3 regions of the Paenarthrobacter sp. CCNWLY172 genome follow, and region 1 is predicted to be linked to each of the others. Evidence: predicted binding sites of a transcription regulator. Region 1 holds the regulator's gene; each other region holds the start of a gene.
What was found. The regulator Rex, encoded in region 1, represses fermentation and respiration genes when NADH is low (regulators of the CRP and FNR family bind a similar motif). The targets are predictions, from matches to a motif close to CTTGTGAANNNNTTCACAAG.

Region 1 (5,506 bases):
GCTCACGAGGATGGCTTCGGCACCGTCGCCACCCAACTCAACCGCCTTGGCACGGGCGTCTTCAACGGCGGCCAGAACCCGGGCCGCCTGCTCTTTGTACGGCTCGCCCCAGGATGGCCGCAGCGGATTGCGGAAGTACAGCCAGTGCTTGGGCTTCAGGAATTCACTCTTGGTGGGGTGGAGCCCCTCAAAGTGGTTCTCGGCCTCGATAATCCGGGGCTCGGTGGTGATTTCCAGGTTCAGGGCCTCTGCAGTGGGCATGGCCGTTTCCTGGGCGCGGGTCAGCGGTGAGGCGACCAAGTGGACGATCTTGGCCCCCTGGCCGACACGTGCCACAAAGTGGTCGGCCAGCATACGGGCCATCTCCCGGCCACGCTCGGAGAGGTGGAATTCCGGCAGGCGACCATACAGGACGCCGTCGGGATTATGGACCTCGCCATGGCGAAGCAGGTGGACAGTTGCTTGGGGCATGTTTACCAGTTTCTCAAAGAAGCGGGGCGATCCGAAATCTTCTACCGCTAGTAGAACTCAAAGTTTTTCCGAAATGTTCCCCGGAGTTGGAATAAAAGATGCATATGCATGTTTATACTGGACACGAAGCTCGGTTGACGCTTCAAGCAATGAGCTCGACCCGGCAAGCACGCAGTAACAACCAATCGATATAGGAGCAACACCATGATGACTCTCCCCGCTTCCGTCACCACCGGCACCTGGACCCTCGACGCTTCCCACAGCGAGATCGGCTTCACTGTCCGCCACGCAGGCATCAGCAAGGTACGCGGCCAGTTCAAGGACGCTTCAGCCTCCCTCGAAGTTGGCGAAACCCTGGCCGACTCCAAGGTCACCGCCACCATCCAGACCGCCAGCTTCGACTCCGGCGACGTCAACCGCGATGGCCACGTCAAGGGCGAAGACTTCTTCGACGTGGAGAAGTTCCCGGAGATCACGTTCGTGTCCCGCCACGTCAAGGCCAACGGCAACAGCTTCGACCTCGTGGGCGATCTCACAATCAAGGGCGTGACCAAGGAAGTATCCATCGAAACAGAATTCAACGGTGTCGCAGTGGATCCCTTCGGCAACACCCGCGCCGGCGTTTCCGGCGAAACCACCATCAGCCGCAAGGACTTCGGCCTCACCTGGAATGCCGTTCTCGAAGCCGGTGGCGTGTTGGTCAGCGACAAGGTTGTCATCAACCTGGAACTCGCTTTCATCGCACCGGCCGCCGCATAGGCCCTCTCTCCAGACGCGGATTCACCCCAACGGCGCCACCCACAGTCCCCGGCTGTGTGGGGGCGCCGTTTCGCATATCCGGAAGTCACCCCGCAATTGTTCGGCAAACAGCCTGTATTTACCTGCGAGTTGGCTCCGAAGTTCCTATGCAACCTTCAACCTGCGGTCTACAGTGATGCCATGAGTACCCCAGACGAAGCACCACAGCCACAGCAGCCCGGCTCCCAGCCTCCGCAGCCCGGCAATGTTCCTCCTGCGGGTTACCAGCCTCCGCAGGGCTACCAGCCACCCCAGGGTTACCAGCCGCCGTCGCAACCGGGACAATATTCACAGCCCGGCCCCACGCAGCCTGGCCCACCGCAGCCTGGCCCGGGGCAGCCAGCCCCGGGGCAGCCTGGTTTCCACTTCGAGATGCCCACTGACGGGCCCCGCAACTTCAACGACGTCATGCCCCAGGGCGGATTCTCGGGAATGTTCAAGACCCAGGGCCTCCCCACCGAGCTGAAGGTTTCATACTTCATCTGGGTGATCTCCGGACTCCTTGGCCTGCTGTTCGGGCTGATCGGATTCTTCGCGATCATTGCCCTCTTCGCTTTCGCCCCTGGCGTTGCAGCCATCCTGCTGATCATCCTCATCCTCAGCCTGGCGGTGGCAGCGGCACAGGTAGTCCTTGCGATGAAGATGAAGGAAGGCAAAGAGTGGGCCCGCCTCGCCCTCACCATCGTGGCCGGCATCTCCTTGCTCCTCACCATTTTCAGTGCGGCCAGTGCCGGCGGCTCCAGCACGGGCCTTGGCAGCAACTGGTTCGGCTTCCTCGTCAGCGCCGTAGCCGTAGTCCTGATGTGGCTTCCGAATTCCCAACTTTGGTTCAAGGCAGTCAAGGGCCACGCTTAGCGCTGACGCAACTGCCGTCGTCGTGCCTTATCGGCGCCAATACAGGCTGAAGGCCGCGGTAAATCCTGTCGGATTGCCGCGGCTTTCATCATGAAGGCGTAAGCCAACATGATGATTTTTGCCGTGAGCCGGAAATACCTGCGTGGGATCACCTGCAGGGTCAGACCCTGGAGGTACGGTGGAAGCAGAACCACGCTGGGGGCAGGGTCATTTTGCTGATCCCGGCGGCCGCACCAGCAGTCGAACAAGCAAAGGAATGCCATGAGCAACCCTCCCTACCCGCCGTCAAACCCGGGCGATGCCAACCAGCCCGAGCAGCCGGGCACCCAGCCAGCCGCGCCGCAGTACGGCCAGCAGAGCCCCGCCGCGCCGCAGTACGGCCAGCAAAGCCCCGCCGCGCCGCAGTACGGCCAGCAAAGCCCCGCCGCGCCGCAGTACGGCCAGCAGTCATCCCCGTACGGCCAGGCTCCCGGCGCTCCGCAGTACGGACAGGACACCAACTGGCCCAGCCAGCAGCCCGGTCCCACCGCTGTGCCGCCCATGGTTAACTACGCCTTCTGGATGATCGTTGCCGCCGGCATTCTTTCCGCTATCAGCTCGCTTCTGTTGGCCACCACTGGTGCTGATGCCTTCATCAGCGCCATGAACCAGCAGGCAAGCCAGCAGGGTACGGACCTCCCCGAAGGGTCCATGGAAGGCATGCGCGGTGTGATCGGCGTCAGCGCCGTCGTAGGCGCTGTTCTGGCCCTCGGTCTCTACGCCTTGGTCGCTTTCCCCGTCCGCAAGGGCAAGAACTGGGCACGGATCCTGGGCACCGTCTTCGCCGCCATCTCCGTCCTGGGCCTCACCGGCCTGTTCCAGTTCGGTGCCACCTACGGCATCCTGCAGCTCATCGTGATCCTGCTGGGAGTCGCGGCGATCGTCATGCTGTACCTGCCGGCGTCGGCCCCGTACTTCCGCAAGGCGCAGCCCTTCGGCAACCCGTACCAGAACCCGTACGGCCGCTAAACACCCAGAGTTCAAGACGCTTCAAACGCGGGCGCGGACCCGGCGAAGGCTAAACAGCCTGGCCCGGTGTCTGCGCCCGTTGTGCGTGGTACGCCAAAATCTGGAGTTCCGTGGCCATGTCCACCTTGCGGAGGTTCACGTGCGGAGGAACCTGCAACAGCACCGGCGCGAAGCTGAGGATGCTCCGGATCCCGGCGGCAATCACGCGGTCGCATACAGCCTGCGCTACGGTGGCGGGCAGGGCCAGCACCACCATGTTGGTGTGGGTCCGTTCAAGGACCCGCTCAAGCTCCGCGGAGTCGCTGACGCGAAGCCACCCTACTTCGTTACCGATCACCATGGGGTCGGCGTCGAAGATGGCTACAACGTCGAAGCCGCGGGACTCAAAGCCGCCATACCGGGCCAGGGCCTTGCCGAGGTTACCTGCGCCCACGATGGCAACTTTCCAGTCATGGGTCAGACCCAGGGCGGCGGCAATGTGGCGGCTCAAGTACTGGACTTCATAGCCGACACCGCGCGTCCCATACGAGCCCACATAGGAAAGATCCTTGCGCAGGGTGGACGAGCTGACACCTGAGGCTTCCGCCAATGCTTCGGACGAAACCCGCTCCACGCCTTCGGCCAACAGGGAGTTGAGCGCGCGCAAATAGAGCGTCATCCGGGCCACGGCCGCGGGCGGGATCTGCTTTGTGGCAGGTTCGTTGTCCCCGGTTGCAGCCTCCGGGGACGGTTCCAGCGCAGTCACGGTATTCTCCATTGCGTCGCTTTGTTGTTCCACTCTATGACCCCCGGGCGGACTCAACAAAAGCCATTACCAACGGGTAACCCCTCAGCCCTCCAGGACCTTCTTCAGGGTGCGGGTGAGCCGTTCCTCGTCAATCTTCCAAAAATCTCGCTGGACGCCGTCCACCAGCACCACGGGAATCTCTTCCGCGAAGCGCTCTTGCAGTTGGGGGTCGCCGTCGATCAGCTGCTCCTTCCACTGCACGCCAAGACTTTTAGTGACACGCTCGACGGCGGCACGCGCCGCGGTGCACAGGTGGCAGTCAGCTTTGGTGAGGAGAACGACGTCGGGAATAGCCATATCTCAAAGGTACCGGCCAACCCTCTCTCACATCCCGAGCCCTTCCGGCTAACCCTCTCTCGCATCCCGAGCCCTTCCGGCCAACCCTCTCTCACATCCCGAGCCCTTCCGGCCAACCCTCTCTCACATCCCGAGCCCTTCTGTGACGCCACCGTGCGCCCTCGAACGCGGACCGCGGCGATTGACTAGACTCAAGGCATGCCCGAGGAGAAGAACGCCGCCGTGGTCGCAGATGCCTTGGTGCAGAAGCCCATAGTGCAGAAGGCCAACGTGCAGAAGCGCACGGGCGAGGCCGCCTTCTTCGACGTCGACAACACCTTGATGAAGGGCGCCAGCCTCTTCCATGTGGCCCGCAAGATGTACGAACGCAAGGCCTTCACATTGTCGCAAGCGGCCGGCTTCGCCTGGAAGCAGTTCAAATTCGTCATGCGCGGCGAGAACATGGAAGACGTCCACTCGGTCCGCGACTCCGCGCTTACCCTTGCTGCCGGCATCACTGTGGATGACATCAAGGCCCTGGGTGAAGAGGTCTACGACGAAATGATCGAGTCGCGGATCTGGCCGGGGACCAAGGCCCTCGCGGAACAGCATCTCAGGGTTGGACGCAAGGTCTGGCTCGTCACGGCTACACCCATCGAGGTGGCCACGGTCATTTCCACCAGGCTCGGACTCACCGGCGCCCTTGGCACCGTGGGTGAAGTGGAAGGTGGCATGTACACAGGGAAACTTGTGGGCGACATCCTGCACGGGCCGGCGAAGGCAGTCGCAGTTCAGCTCGTCGCCGATCGTGAGGGCCTGGATCTGGATCATTGCTGGGCGTACAGCGATTCCGCCAACGACATACCTTTGCTCACCATGGTGGGTCATCCCGTGGTGATCAACCCGGACGCCAGGTTGCGCCGGCACGCCCGCGAGAACAACTGGCCCGTGTACGACTTCCGTTCCGGTCGCCGCGCAGCAACGCTTGGGCTCAAGGCCGCCACGGTTGGCGGGGCGGTCTACGGCCTGTGGCGGGGTTTCTCAAGGTTCCGCGGCCCCCGCATCTGACCCTCTCTCACATCCCTCGGGCTTGACCCGGGCCCTCTCTCACATCCCTCGGGCTTGACCCGAACCCTCTCTCACATCCCTCGATGGCCTCAACGAGCCTGTGGATAACTTACGATGACTCAAGCGTTTCTGGGCGAGAATGCCAGATATGCAGAACGCCAGGCCCCTTCCGCCCCGACTGACCAACGCACCATTCACCATTGACGAGGCCGAGGCCGCAGGCCTGAAGCAATCGCACCTGTG
Region 2 (5,506 bases), on a different contig from region 1:
GTCAGCAGCACCAACAGCGATCCCTGGGACTTCATACTCACTCCCGGCGGGGACTAGAGTCTAGAAGGATACGGACGGTCTCAACAGGATGGGGCCGGTCCGGCCGGAACTGATCTCCAGGCCCGGCATCGATAAGCGGAGGTAAGCGTGGCGAAAGCAGCACCGGCAGAACAACTGAAATTGCTTGAACTGCAGGGACTGGATGCCAAGCTGAAGTCGCTGGCCGGCCGTCGGAAAGTCCTGGAGACGGATCCCCGGATCACGGACCTCACGGATGCGCTGAGCGTGGCCAACGGCGAACTGGGGGCAGCCAAAGTTGCCGTCCATGACGCCGAGGCCGAACTTCGCCGGGCGGAAGCCGACGTGGAGCAGGTGGCCACCCGCATTGAGCGTGACGAGACCCGGCTCAACAGCGGCACCGGCCTGTCCAAGGATCTGGTGGCGCTCCAAAGCGACATTGCCTCACTGAATAAGCGCCGCTCTGACCTTGAAGACGTCGAGCTCGAGATCCTGGAACGCTTGGATACGTTGCGCGAACGCCAGGCTGCCCAGCAGGTGATCGTCGATGACATCCAGGGATCCTTCGGCAGCATCCGGGCAGAACTCGATGAGGCGATCGCAGAGATCGCCGCTGAAGAGACGGTGGTGCGGGGCCAGCGCGCGGCTTTTGCGGAGGCTTTGGATGCCGGCCTCCTGGCCGTATACGAGAAGACCATTGCCAAGAGGGGAGTGGGCGCTGCCCGGCTGTTCCACGGCAAATCCGAGGGATCCGGCATGATGCTCAGCCCGGGAGACCTCGCCGAAGTCAAAGCCGCCGCGGAAGATGACATCGTGTTCTGCCCGGACTCAGGCGTTATCTTGGTCCGTTCGGCAGACTGGAACTGACAGGGCCTCAGCTAGCCGGCCCGAACTCAGCTGGACAGGACGATGTTGAGCGCGTGGGGCTTGCGGGAAGTGCCCTCAACGAGTTCTGCCGTCCAGACTTCGCCGGCAGCCTTCAGGAGTTGATCCGGGGTTGCCGGCGCCTTGCCACGCCGGGTGATCAAGTGCCGCGCCAATTCTCCGCGGGTGTGCTTGGCGAAGTGGCTCACCACTGTGCGCTTGCCGTTGGCTTCATTGAAGACGTTGACGTTGACCGTCTGCGCGGCTGGGGGAGCCCAAGCAGCGGCATAGGTGCTGGAGCGGCAATCCACCATGAGTTCGCCGTCGGCACGTGAGGCGAGGGCGGCGTTAAGCTGCGGCTTCCAGAACGAGGCGAGGCGTCCGACGTCGGGCAGTGCCGTTCCCATGGACAGCCGGTAGGCAGGCACATGGTCGTCAAAGCCGATGGCGCCCCAGAGGGCGGACACCACCAGAATGGATTCAGTGGCCTTACGGCGCTGGATTGGCGTCATGCTGTTATAGCCCAGGGCGTCGTAAAGCACGCCCGAATACACCTGGTGCGCAGGGGCTGCCGGTTCGGTACGGAGCCGGGTATTACGTTCGACGTCGTCCCGCAACGAGGCGCCGACGCCCAGGAGGGAAAGTGCGTCCTCGTGTGCGCTCACTGTGCCCAAAGCCTCGAGCACTTTTGCCCGGTAAGGATTCAGCTCCGGAAAGCTCAGCGACTCCCACTCGATGACGGGACCTTTGGGGGCAGGGGTCTTGCCTTCGGAAGGCGGCAGCAGAATCAGCACCCGTCGATATTACCGCCGGACTTTGGCCGGTCCCAACGCCGGTAGACTGGACGGCGGATGGGTCGACCAGGCGGTCGCGCGTCACGAAAGTGGCTCGAGGAACGTCCGGGCTCCGTAGAGCAGGGTGGTGGGTAACGCCCACTCGGGGTAACCCGCAGGCCAGTGCCACAGAGAACAGACCGCCTGCGCTGCGTGATGTTTTTCATCGCGGAGCAGCAGGTAAGGGTGAAACGGTGGTGTAAGAGACCACCAGCTCCCTGGGTGACCGGGGAGGCTAGGTAAACCCCACCCGGAGCAAGGCCAGACAGGACACGTTTGAGGGCTGCTCGCCCGAGTGTCCGGGTAGGCTGCTGGAGGGCGTCGGCAACGGCGTTCGTAGATGGATGGCCGCCACTCCCTTTCCGGTAACGGTAGGGGATGACAGAACCCGGCGTATCGGTCGACCCATCCATTTATGACTCGCGTAAACGCGCCGTGTGAGTGATTTCACGCCCCTGGGCGGCCTACGCCCCCTCCTTCCGCCCTAGAATGGTTACTGAACGTAGATGTTCTGCCGCCGGGACTGCGTTCGCAGCCGGCGGATTTTCTTTGCTCTCGTTCAAGGCGCTGTGGGTGGACCGAAGCCCGCCGGCGCATGTGCCGCAGGACTACTCCGGGCGGCCGCTGCCATCTGCATACGAGGACGTATGTGGTTGACCCAAGGAAGGTAGTTCTGTGAGCCAGACGTCAGATTCTTGTCTTGATAAGTGGATGGGCCGGGAGGCTCTCGCCGAGGCCATGATTCCGGTGATCGGCCGGCTGTACCGGGAAAACAACGTGGTCACCAGCATCCATGGCCGCAGCCTGATCAACAAGTCCACCATGAACATCCTCAAGGCGCACCGATTTGCCCGCCGGATGAGCAACCACGAGCTCCTGCTCGAAGAGACCGCACCCTTGCTGAACGCCCTGTCGGAGCTGGAACTCGGCGCAGCAGCCATTGACATCGCGCGCCTGACCGAAAAGTTCCGGGCAGAAGGCAATGGCGCCTCCCTGGACGAGTACTTGCGCGCTGAACTTGCCGAGATCGTGGGCAAGCGCGGCGCTGACGACCGGACCAGCACCGACGTCGTGCTTTACGGCTTCGGCCGGATCGGCCGTCTCCTGGCCCGCATCCTCATCGAAAAGGCCGGCGGCGGACACGGCCTTCGACTCCGTGCGATCGTAGTGCGCAAGGGCGCCGAGAATGATCTTGTGAAGCGCGCGAGCCTGCTGCGCCGCGACTCCGTGCACGGCTCCTTCGAGGGCACCATCCGCGTTGACGAGGAAGCCAACACCATCACTGCCAACGGCGTGCAGGTCCAGGTCATCTACTCGGACAACCCCGCCACGGTGGACTACACCGCCTACGGAATCAAGGACGCCCTGGTAGTCGACAACACGGGCCGCTGGCGCGACGCTGAGGGCCTCTCCCAGCACCTGCAAAGCAAGGGTGCTGCCCGCGTCCTGCTCACAGCTCCGGGCAAGGGCGACCTCAAGAACATCGTCCACGGCATCAACCACAAGGACATCTCGGACGATGACAAGATCGTCACTGCTGCTTCCTGCACCACCAACGCCATTACACCGGTGCTCAAGGCCATCAATGACAAGTTCGGCATCATCCACGGCCACGTGGAAACAGTGCACTCGTTCACGAACGACCAGAACCTTATTGACAACTTCCACAAGGGCGATCGCCGCGGACGTTCCGCTGCGCTGAACATGGTCATCACCGAAACCGGTGCCGCCAAGGCCGTGGCCAAGGCTCTGCCGGAACTTCAGGGCAAGTTGACCGGCAATGCCATCCGCGTTCCCACGCCGGATGTTTCCATGGCCATCCTCAACCTGAACCTGGAAAAGGGCACCACCCGGGACGAAGTCAACGACTTCCTTCGCGAAATGTCCTTGCACTCCGATCTTCGGAAGCAGATCGACTACATCGATTCTCCCGATGTTGTCTCAACGGACTTCGTCGGCTCGCGCCGTGCAGGCATCGTCGACGGCCTGGCAACGATCTCCAATGACAAGAACCTCGTACTTTACGTTTGGTACGACAACGAGTTCGGTTACTCATGCCAGGTTGTCCGTGTCATGGAGGAAATGGCCGGCGTCAACCCGCCGTCGTTCCCTGCCCGCGACGTCGTGGCTCCCATCGCCGTTCTGGAAACGGCCGGCGCCTAGTAGCCGTAAGTATTCGCGGGTTTCCCGGCTGAATCACTGGTATCAGCCGGGAAACCTGACCAAAATGGGTTCATGGAAAATGAATCAACTTTGGAGCACGAAACAGCACTGGAACACGCACTGGACGTAGCCCGAGCCAATCACAAACAAGCCCAAAAACTCCTGGATCAGGCTGTTGCGGCCAACGCCTCCGGCGACGTCCCGGACCAACGGGTGGAGCAACTGCGGGCACTCCTCGCGCTGGCAACCGAGGACCTCCAACGCGTGCTGCGCGAGCAATAAACCCGGAGATCCGCCCCCACGGTGTGACTTCTCCTACACACTGTGGATACCGGCTCTTTCTGTCGGGGCCTTGTCCTACGCTCGTAGGACATGCCTGCCCCCACTGGACGGAGTCCCTTGAGTATCACCTGGTCTGCCTACAAACGCGCCCGCCGCAGATCCCGGCAAGCATGGACGATTCTCGCCTTGGCTGCCGCAACCATCGTGGCGGCGCTTTCCTGGTTTTTCACCGCGGGCCAATTCTCCGCAGCAGATCCGTGGGTAGCAGGACCCAACGAAGCGCCCGTTTACAACCCCCTCTGGATGAAACCCGTGCGCGGCGCCGCCCCGGTGACTGCCGAGAAGGCCGCCGATGCCTTGGACCGGCTGCCGGTCAAGGGCAGGGCCCCCAAATCAGACTATGACCGGGCGGCCTTCGGACAGGCCTGGGCCGATGCCGACCGTAACGGGTGCGACACCAGGAACGACATCCTCCGGCGTGACCTTTCCGCTGTCGAGTTCACAGAAGGATCTTCCTGCAAGGTGGCCGGTGGCAGTTTCAACGAACCCTACACCGGGGCACAGGTGGTTTTCAGGCGGGGGCAGGAAACAAGTGCGGCCGTCCAAATCGACCATGTGGTTGCCTTGGCGGACGCATGGCAAAAAGGGGCACAACACCTGACCGTTCAGCAGCGGCAGACTTTCGCCAACGATCCTTTGAACCTGATTGCGGCCGACGGTCCTGCGAACGTCAAAAAAGGGGCGGGTGACGCTGCGACGTGGCTGCCGGCCAACAAGAACTTCCGCTGCCACTACGTCGCCCGGCAAATTTCCGTGAAGGCCGCGTACAAGCTCTGGGTAACACAGGCGGAAAAGGACGCCATGAAGGGCGTACTCTCCTCCTGTCCGGAGCAACAGACCATCTACAGCTCGAGGTGACCGTGCCCCAACTGCCAGGTGCCGCCGTCGTCGATTCTCTCCAAGACCACCCGCTGAAGTGACGTCTCCCGGGGAAGCTTGTCCAGGTCCTGGAGCCCGCGCTGCCGGAAGGTGAAATACACGGCGTCGGTAGGGGCTTCAGAACAACGGTCCAGCGTGAAGCGCCGGGCAAACGAGGCAATGTTGCTCTCAGGCAGGTGGTCCGCAAGATAGGGGTCCAGCATCCACGAATCGCACGTGGCAACGGCTGCTGGCTTATCAGGGAAGTATCGGGGGAAGAACAGGCGGGCCTCGGACAAGCTGGCATCCACCGAGGCGGGGGACAGCCCGCCATCTTCTGGAATGTGGACGCCGAGTACCCAGTGACCGTCAGCCGCGGGGGTACCGGCTTGAGCGGTTTCCTCCGGGCTGCGGACCAGATGGAACTG
Region 3 (5,506 bases), on a different contig from region 1:
CAGGCCCGTCTCCACGGCATCCCCGAGGCCGAAGTCCTGGCAAAGGTGATGCTGACGGAGTCCGCGGTGAAGCGCCTGGTGGAGGTGGAAGAAGTTGCGTCGCTGGCCGCGTGGATGGCCTCCGACGACGCCGGCATGGTCACCGGGGCGAGCTACACCATGGACGGCGGCTGGTCGGCCCGGTAGGCCGCGTCCGCTGGTCAGCCGGGCTAACTTTGGCCGCCGATGATTTCCTCGGCGTTGTCGTATGCCCAGGTCACCAGGGGGATAAGCAGTGCCGTGAGCTCGCGGCCGCGTTCAGTCAGGCTGTAATCCACGCGCGGCGGGATGACGGGTTGTGCATCGCGGCGTACAAGTCCGTCCCGTTCGAGCGTTTTCAGGGTTTGGGCCAGCATTTTTTCGCTGATGCCTTCAGCGCGTCGGCGCAGTTCGCTCCATCGCTGATCTCCCTCGGACAGCGAAAGCAGGACCAGCACTCCCCATTTGCTGGTGATGTGGTCCAGCACCGTTCGGCTGGGGCAGCCGGCAGGGAAGACACCGTCCGCGACGCCGGCCGGGAGGGGAGTCAAGAGGGTACTTACTTTCATGTCAGTACCTTACCTTAAAGTGCGTACTCTCTTTCGGGAAGTTATCTGCGGAAGGGGTGGTTGTGATCGATGACCGACCCATTAACTTCCTTGAAAGGAACCAGTCATGAGCATCGTCATTACCGGAGCAACAGGCCAGCTGGGCCGCCACGTCATAGAGGCCCTCCTTGAGCGCAATGTCCCCGCTGACAGCATTGTTGCCACAGGGCGCTCCATCGAAAAGCTGTCCGGCTTTGTTGCCCGCGGCGTTCGCGCGGCTGCAATGGACTACGACGACCCCGCTTCGGTGGCCCAAGCGCTTAAGGGAGCCACCAAGGTCCTTCTTATTTCGGGAAGCGCCGTCGGTCAGCGGGTAGAGCAGCACCGCACGGTCATCGAGGCAGCAAAGGCCGAGGGCGTGGAACTTCTGGCCTACACCAGCATTGCCAACGCAGACACCACCCGCATGAAGCTGGCCGCAGAGCACCAGGCCACGGAATCCATCCTGAAGGAATCAGGCGTCCCCTTTGCCCTCCTTCGCAACAGCTGGTACATCGAGAACTACACCGACCAGTTGCCGGGAACGCTTGCCCAGGGAGCGCTTGCCGGCAGCGCCGGAAACGGCAAGGTCAGCGGTGCTTCCCGCGCAGACTATGCGCAGGCCGCAGCCGCGGTCCTGGTCGCGGAGCACCAAGCCGGGAAGATCTACGAATTGGGCGGGGATGAGGCCTTTACCTTGGACGAGTTGGCCGCCGAAATCAGCGCTGCATCAGGCAAATCAATCGAATACCGGGACCTCCCGGCAGACCAGTACGCCGATCTCCTGACGGGCGCAGGGGTACCCGAAGGCTTCGCGCAGATCCTGGCGGATACCGATCTGGGCATTGGCCGTGGCGATCTTTTGGTGACCACCGGTGATCTCCGGAAACTGATCGGGCGCCCGGCAACTGCCTTGTCCGAGGCCGTGCGCTCCGCAGCTGCTGCCATCTGAGCTTGACCCCCTCGCGGGGCGACAGTTAATGCCAATGTTCCGCGTGAACATTGGCATTAACTGTCGTTTCGGCGCAGTGAATCAGGCGGTTTCGTCCACCAGTTCTGCCCGGCGCAGGCCGCCACCGCGGACCCAGAGTTTGTAGGCCACGAACAGCAGGACCAACCAGGTACCGCCGACATACAGGGCTACCCGGGTGTCCTCGAAAACGCCGAGGATGATGATGACCATCGCCATGAAGGCCATGGTCAGGATGGACGCAGCAGGCCACAGCGGAGAACCGAATTCCGACGCCGGCAGCCCCTTGCGCTTGATTTCCCGCTTCATGGCCACGTGTGACGCCAGGATCATCACCCAGACCCACACAGTGGCAAAGGTGGCGATCGATGCGATGAGCACAAAGACGTCCTCGGGAATCACGGCGTTCAGCACCACGCCAACCAGCAGGATGCAGCCCATCATCACCACTGTCATCCACGGAACGCCGTGCCGCGAGATCTTACTGAAGCTCTTCGGTGCGTGACCCTGTTGAGCGAGGCCGAACAGGATGCGGCCGGCTCCGAAGATGTCGCTGTTGATAGCGGAGAGCGCGGCGGTAATGACTACGGCGTTGAGGATGTGCGGTGCGGCCGGGATGCCCAGGCCGTCGAAGATCTGCACGAACGGGCTGCCGCTGCTGCCGATCTCGTTCCACGGGAAGATACTCATCAGCACACCCAACGTCAGCACGTAGAAGAGCAGCACGCGGACCGGCACGGTATTAACGGCCTGCGGGATGACTTTCTTGGGGTTGGTGGCTTCGCCCGCGGTAATGCCGATGGTTTCGATCCCGCCAAAGGCAAACATCACCACGGCGAACGCGGCCAGAAGCCCCTCGAAGCCGTTCGGGAAGAAACCACCGTGGTTCACAAGGTTCCCCAGTCCCGGTGCCACGCCGCCGCCGTCGCCCGTTTGGAAGCCGAACACCACAATCGCTGCACCGCCCACGATCATGGCGATGATCGCCACCACCTTGATGAGCGAGAACCAGAACTCAAGTTCGCCGAACACCTTCACGCTGAGCAGGTTCATGGCGCCAAGGAACAGAATGATCGCGAGCACCCAGATCCATCTGTCCACCTGGGGGAACCAGAACCCCATATAGATACTGAAGGCAGTGACGTCGGCGATGGCCACAATGGCCATCTCGAACACGTACGTCCACCCGGTCACGAATCCCGCGAACGGTCCCAGATACTTCGACGCGTACTGGCCGAAGGACCCGGACACGGGGTGTCGGACGGCCATTTCGCCGAGGGCGCGCATCACCATGAACACGGCCGCGCCGCCAATGATGTAGGCCAGCAGGACGGCCGGGCCGGCTTTCTGAATCGCAGAAGCAGAGCCGTAGAAGAGGCCCGTGCCGATTGCGGATCCGAGGGCCATGAAGCGGATATGGCGGACGTTCAGGCCTCGGCTGAGCGCCGTACCCGCGGCCTGGAGGACAGAGTTCTCCGGGGCCAGCTTGGTTTGTTGCATAGTAAAACCTTCTCGTCTTTGGGAGGGGATCGCTATCCAGCAGATCACTTTTGGGCCTCTTGTGATCGGACTCACGGGGGTTTGGTGTCTTTGATCGCAGACACTGCTGCTTTGACGGACAGGGCCGCTGTAACGGACAGGGCTGCTTTAACTGACGGGGCTGCTTTAACTGACGGGGCGGTTTTGGGAGGGTGGTCAAAGTCATAGTCTTCGTTCGGATATGATGACCGCGGACAGCTCATCAATACGGTCAGGCATCCCTCGTTTTCAGCCTCGCCCCCTTGAATTCAGCGCTGCCACCGCATCCTTATGGGGGACTTTTGATTTCTGTACTTCGTCACACTCGAAGCCGTTGGGCCGCTGCCGTTGTTGCCGTTGTGGCTGGCGCGTCTTTGCTCTTTGCATCCCCAGCGCAGGCGTACGACATTCCCGATTTTGAGGTTCCCAGCGCATCGCAGGCTCCTTTGCCGTATGTCCAGCGGGCCACTGACACGGCGGGCGTCCTTGAGCTGTGGAGGACGGGTGGCCCGGCCGCCCGGGCAGCAGCGGCGTCGGCCCTGGTGGGCGGCGCAGGTGCGGTCCAGGCATTCGTCGACGGCGGACAGGACGCCCTGCTGGCAGCGGACCGCAAGCAGTTGGTCACCGAGCTGACGGAGCGGGGGAGCGGGCATGTTCGCTCCGTCGCTCAGAAGATCCTTGCTACCGGTGATCCGGGCAAGATCGATGCCTTCCTCGCAGAAGGCTGGGCCGGAACATGGCGGGGTGAACTCCGGACCGTGGCCACCTACTTCCTTCACTACGGCAACGTCCACGTTCAACGGGAGGCGACCAAAAGCCTCGACGAAGGCGAAAAAGCCGTGGAGCAGTTCGTCCTGACCGGGTGGAGGGACAAGGCAAAGATGGCAGACCGCCAATCGGCATATGGCCTCATTGCTTCCGGGAATCCTGCCGTTTCTGTTGCTGCCAAGGCAGCGCTGGAAACCGACGACTCTGAGATCGTGGCTGATTTCCTGCGCTATGGGCAGTTCGTTGCAGGCGACCATCACGCTGAGGCGGCCGCCGTGACTGCGCTGCTCCAGCAGGTCAAGGACGACATCAAGGCCAACCCCGTCGGGGCCGCAGGAGTAGCTGACCGAGCGAAGACCGCCGTCGAACAGGCCAGGAGCGCCGCTGCGGCTGCACGGAAAGCAGACACAACACGTCTGAGTGTTGATCGTGATCTCCTCAGTGCCCAGGCTGTTCCGCGAAATGTCCTGGACAGCGCAAGCGTGGCTTCCGAGAAGCCGTTCAAGGAATCCTTTGCAAAAGCCGCCAAGGAATTGCCCGGACTTCTGGTGACCCTCACCGCTCCCGGTGCCAACCTTGACGCACTGATCAAGGAGGCCCGGCAGGTCACCCTGGATCTCGCACTGGTCGGCACGCCTGAGGTGAAGAAGTCCGCCGCGACTGCCTTGTTGGGCGGGGATTCGGCCATCAAGGACTTCGTCACCACGGGCTACGGTGAGGCTGTCAGGTTGGACTCAAGCGGTGTATCTGCGTTCGGCGCGGACCGTCAGCGGGTCTATCAACTACTGGCCCAGGGCGGCAGTCACGTCAACAAAGCCGCGGATATTGCCTTGGGCTCTGCCAACCACGCAGATGTCCGCTATTTCCTTGAGTATGGTTTCGCTGCTGCGCAAGACCTGGACAACCGCATCCTTGCCTACGCCACCCTGGACAAGGGGGCGGAACGGCGGGCGGCTGCCACTGTGGCGCTGGAGGGCAACCGGGCTGACCTTCGGGCGTTCGCCGCCGCCGGGCAGTTTGCTGCTGCCAAGCGCGACGAAGCCACCGCCGCCCACGTTGCCTCGATCGACGCCATGATTGCCGAACTCGCCGGGTTGGCGGATAGGGCAGCGCTCGACGCCGGTACAGCGGCCGCCGCTGAGAAGGCCGCCGAAGCGGCTCGCCAAGCAGAGGCAGCGAAAGCCGCCGAAGCAGCCCGTGCGGCAGAAGCAGCAAGGACCGCTGCGGCGGCAGAGCAGGCGCGCGGGAAGCTTCCGTTGAACGTACCAAGGGCTGATTCTTCCGAACTGTTCGGAGCAGCTCCCACCGTGGTGCCATGGCCGCAGGCGCCAGTTCCCGCCGTCGCGCTTCCCGTCACAGGCGAGGCGCCGGACGGCGAGCCTGTTGATGCTGAACGTCCGGACATCACAGATGTCGATGTTCCGCCGGCTGCGACGTGGCCCAGCGAGTCGGCGTCGGAGGAGTCGTTGTCGCAAGAGGCGGCGGCTCCCTTGGCAGCTTCATCTGCCGGGCTGGGCGGTTGGACGATCGGCCTGATTGCGGCGCTGGTCCTCGCTGCTGCCGGTGCCATCACCTTCCTGCTCCGCAGGAAAGGTCCAGTGCCGGCGACGGCAACTGCCCCGGCCCCGAAGCCGTAGCCCGGGTC

Region 2: WBN73_RS18640 (glyceraldehyde-3-phosphate dehydrogenase) is a predicted target of Rex. The motif match lies at 2,150-2,169, and genes of this name have one in related genera.
Region 3: WBN73_RS14765 (ALF repeat-containing protein) is a predicted target of Rex. The motif match lies at 3,134-3,153, and genes of this name have one in related genera.

The regions. Positions count from the first base shown of each region.
Region 1 is NZ_JBBEGB010000001.1:109,922-115,427, reverse strand. Features, by position in the region: gene WBN73_RS00510 (histidine phosphatase family protein) at 1-471, opposite strand, end outside; gene WBN73_RS00505 (YceI family protein) at 679-1,230, shown strand; gene WBN73_RS00500 (hypothetical protein) at 1,411-2,124, shown strand; gene WBN73_RS00495 (hypothetical protein) at 2,386-3,132, shown strand; gene WBN73_RS00490 (redox-sensing transcriptional repressor Rex) at 3,182-3,889, opposite strand; gene WBN73_RS00485 (glutaredoxin family protein) at 3,962-4,216, opposite strand; gene WBN73_RS00480 (HAD family hydrolase) at 4,415-5,263, shown strand.
Region 2 is NZ_JBBEGB010000014.1:63,820-69,325, reverse strand. Features, by position in the region: gene WBN73_RS18660 (Nif3-like dinuclear metal center hexameric protein) at 1-57, shown strand, start outside; gene WBN73_RS18655 (zinc ribbon domain-containing protein) at 148-885, shown strand; gene WBN73_RS18650 (YaaA family protein) at 912-1,676, opposite strand; RNA gene rnpB (RNase P RNA component class A) at 1,735-2,127, shown strand; gene WBN73_RS18640 (glyceraldehyde-3-phosphate dehydrogenase) at 2,391-3,878, shown strand; gene WBN73_RS18635 (hypothetical protein) at 3,951-4,160, shown strand; gene WBN73_RS18630 (HNH endonuclease family protein) at 4,278-5,078, shown strand; gene WBN73_RS18625 (acyltransferase domain-containing protein) at 5,063-5,506, opposite strand, start outside.
Region 3 is NZ_JBBEGB010000009.1:2,166-7,671, reverse strand. Features, by position in the region: gene WBN73_RS14785 (3-hydroxybutyrate dehydrogenase) at 1-186, shown strand, start outside; gene WBN73_RS14780 (winged helix-turn-helix transcriptional regulator) at 210-587, opposite strand; gene WBN73_RS14775 (SDR family oxidoreductase) at 694-1,557, shown strand; gene WBN73_RS14770 (amino acid permease) at 1,639-3,075, opposite strand; gene WBN73_RS14765 (ALF repeat-containing protein) at 3,396-5,498, shown strand.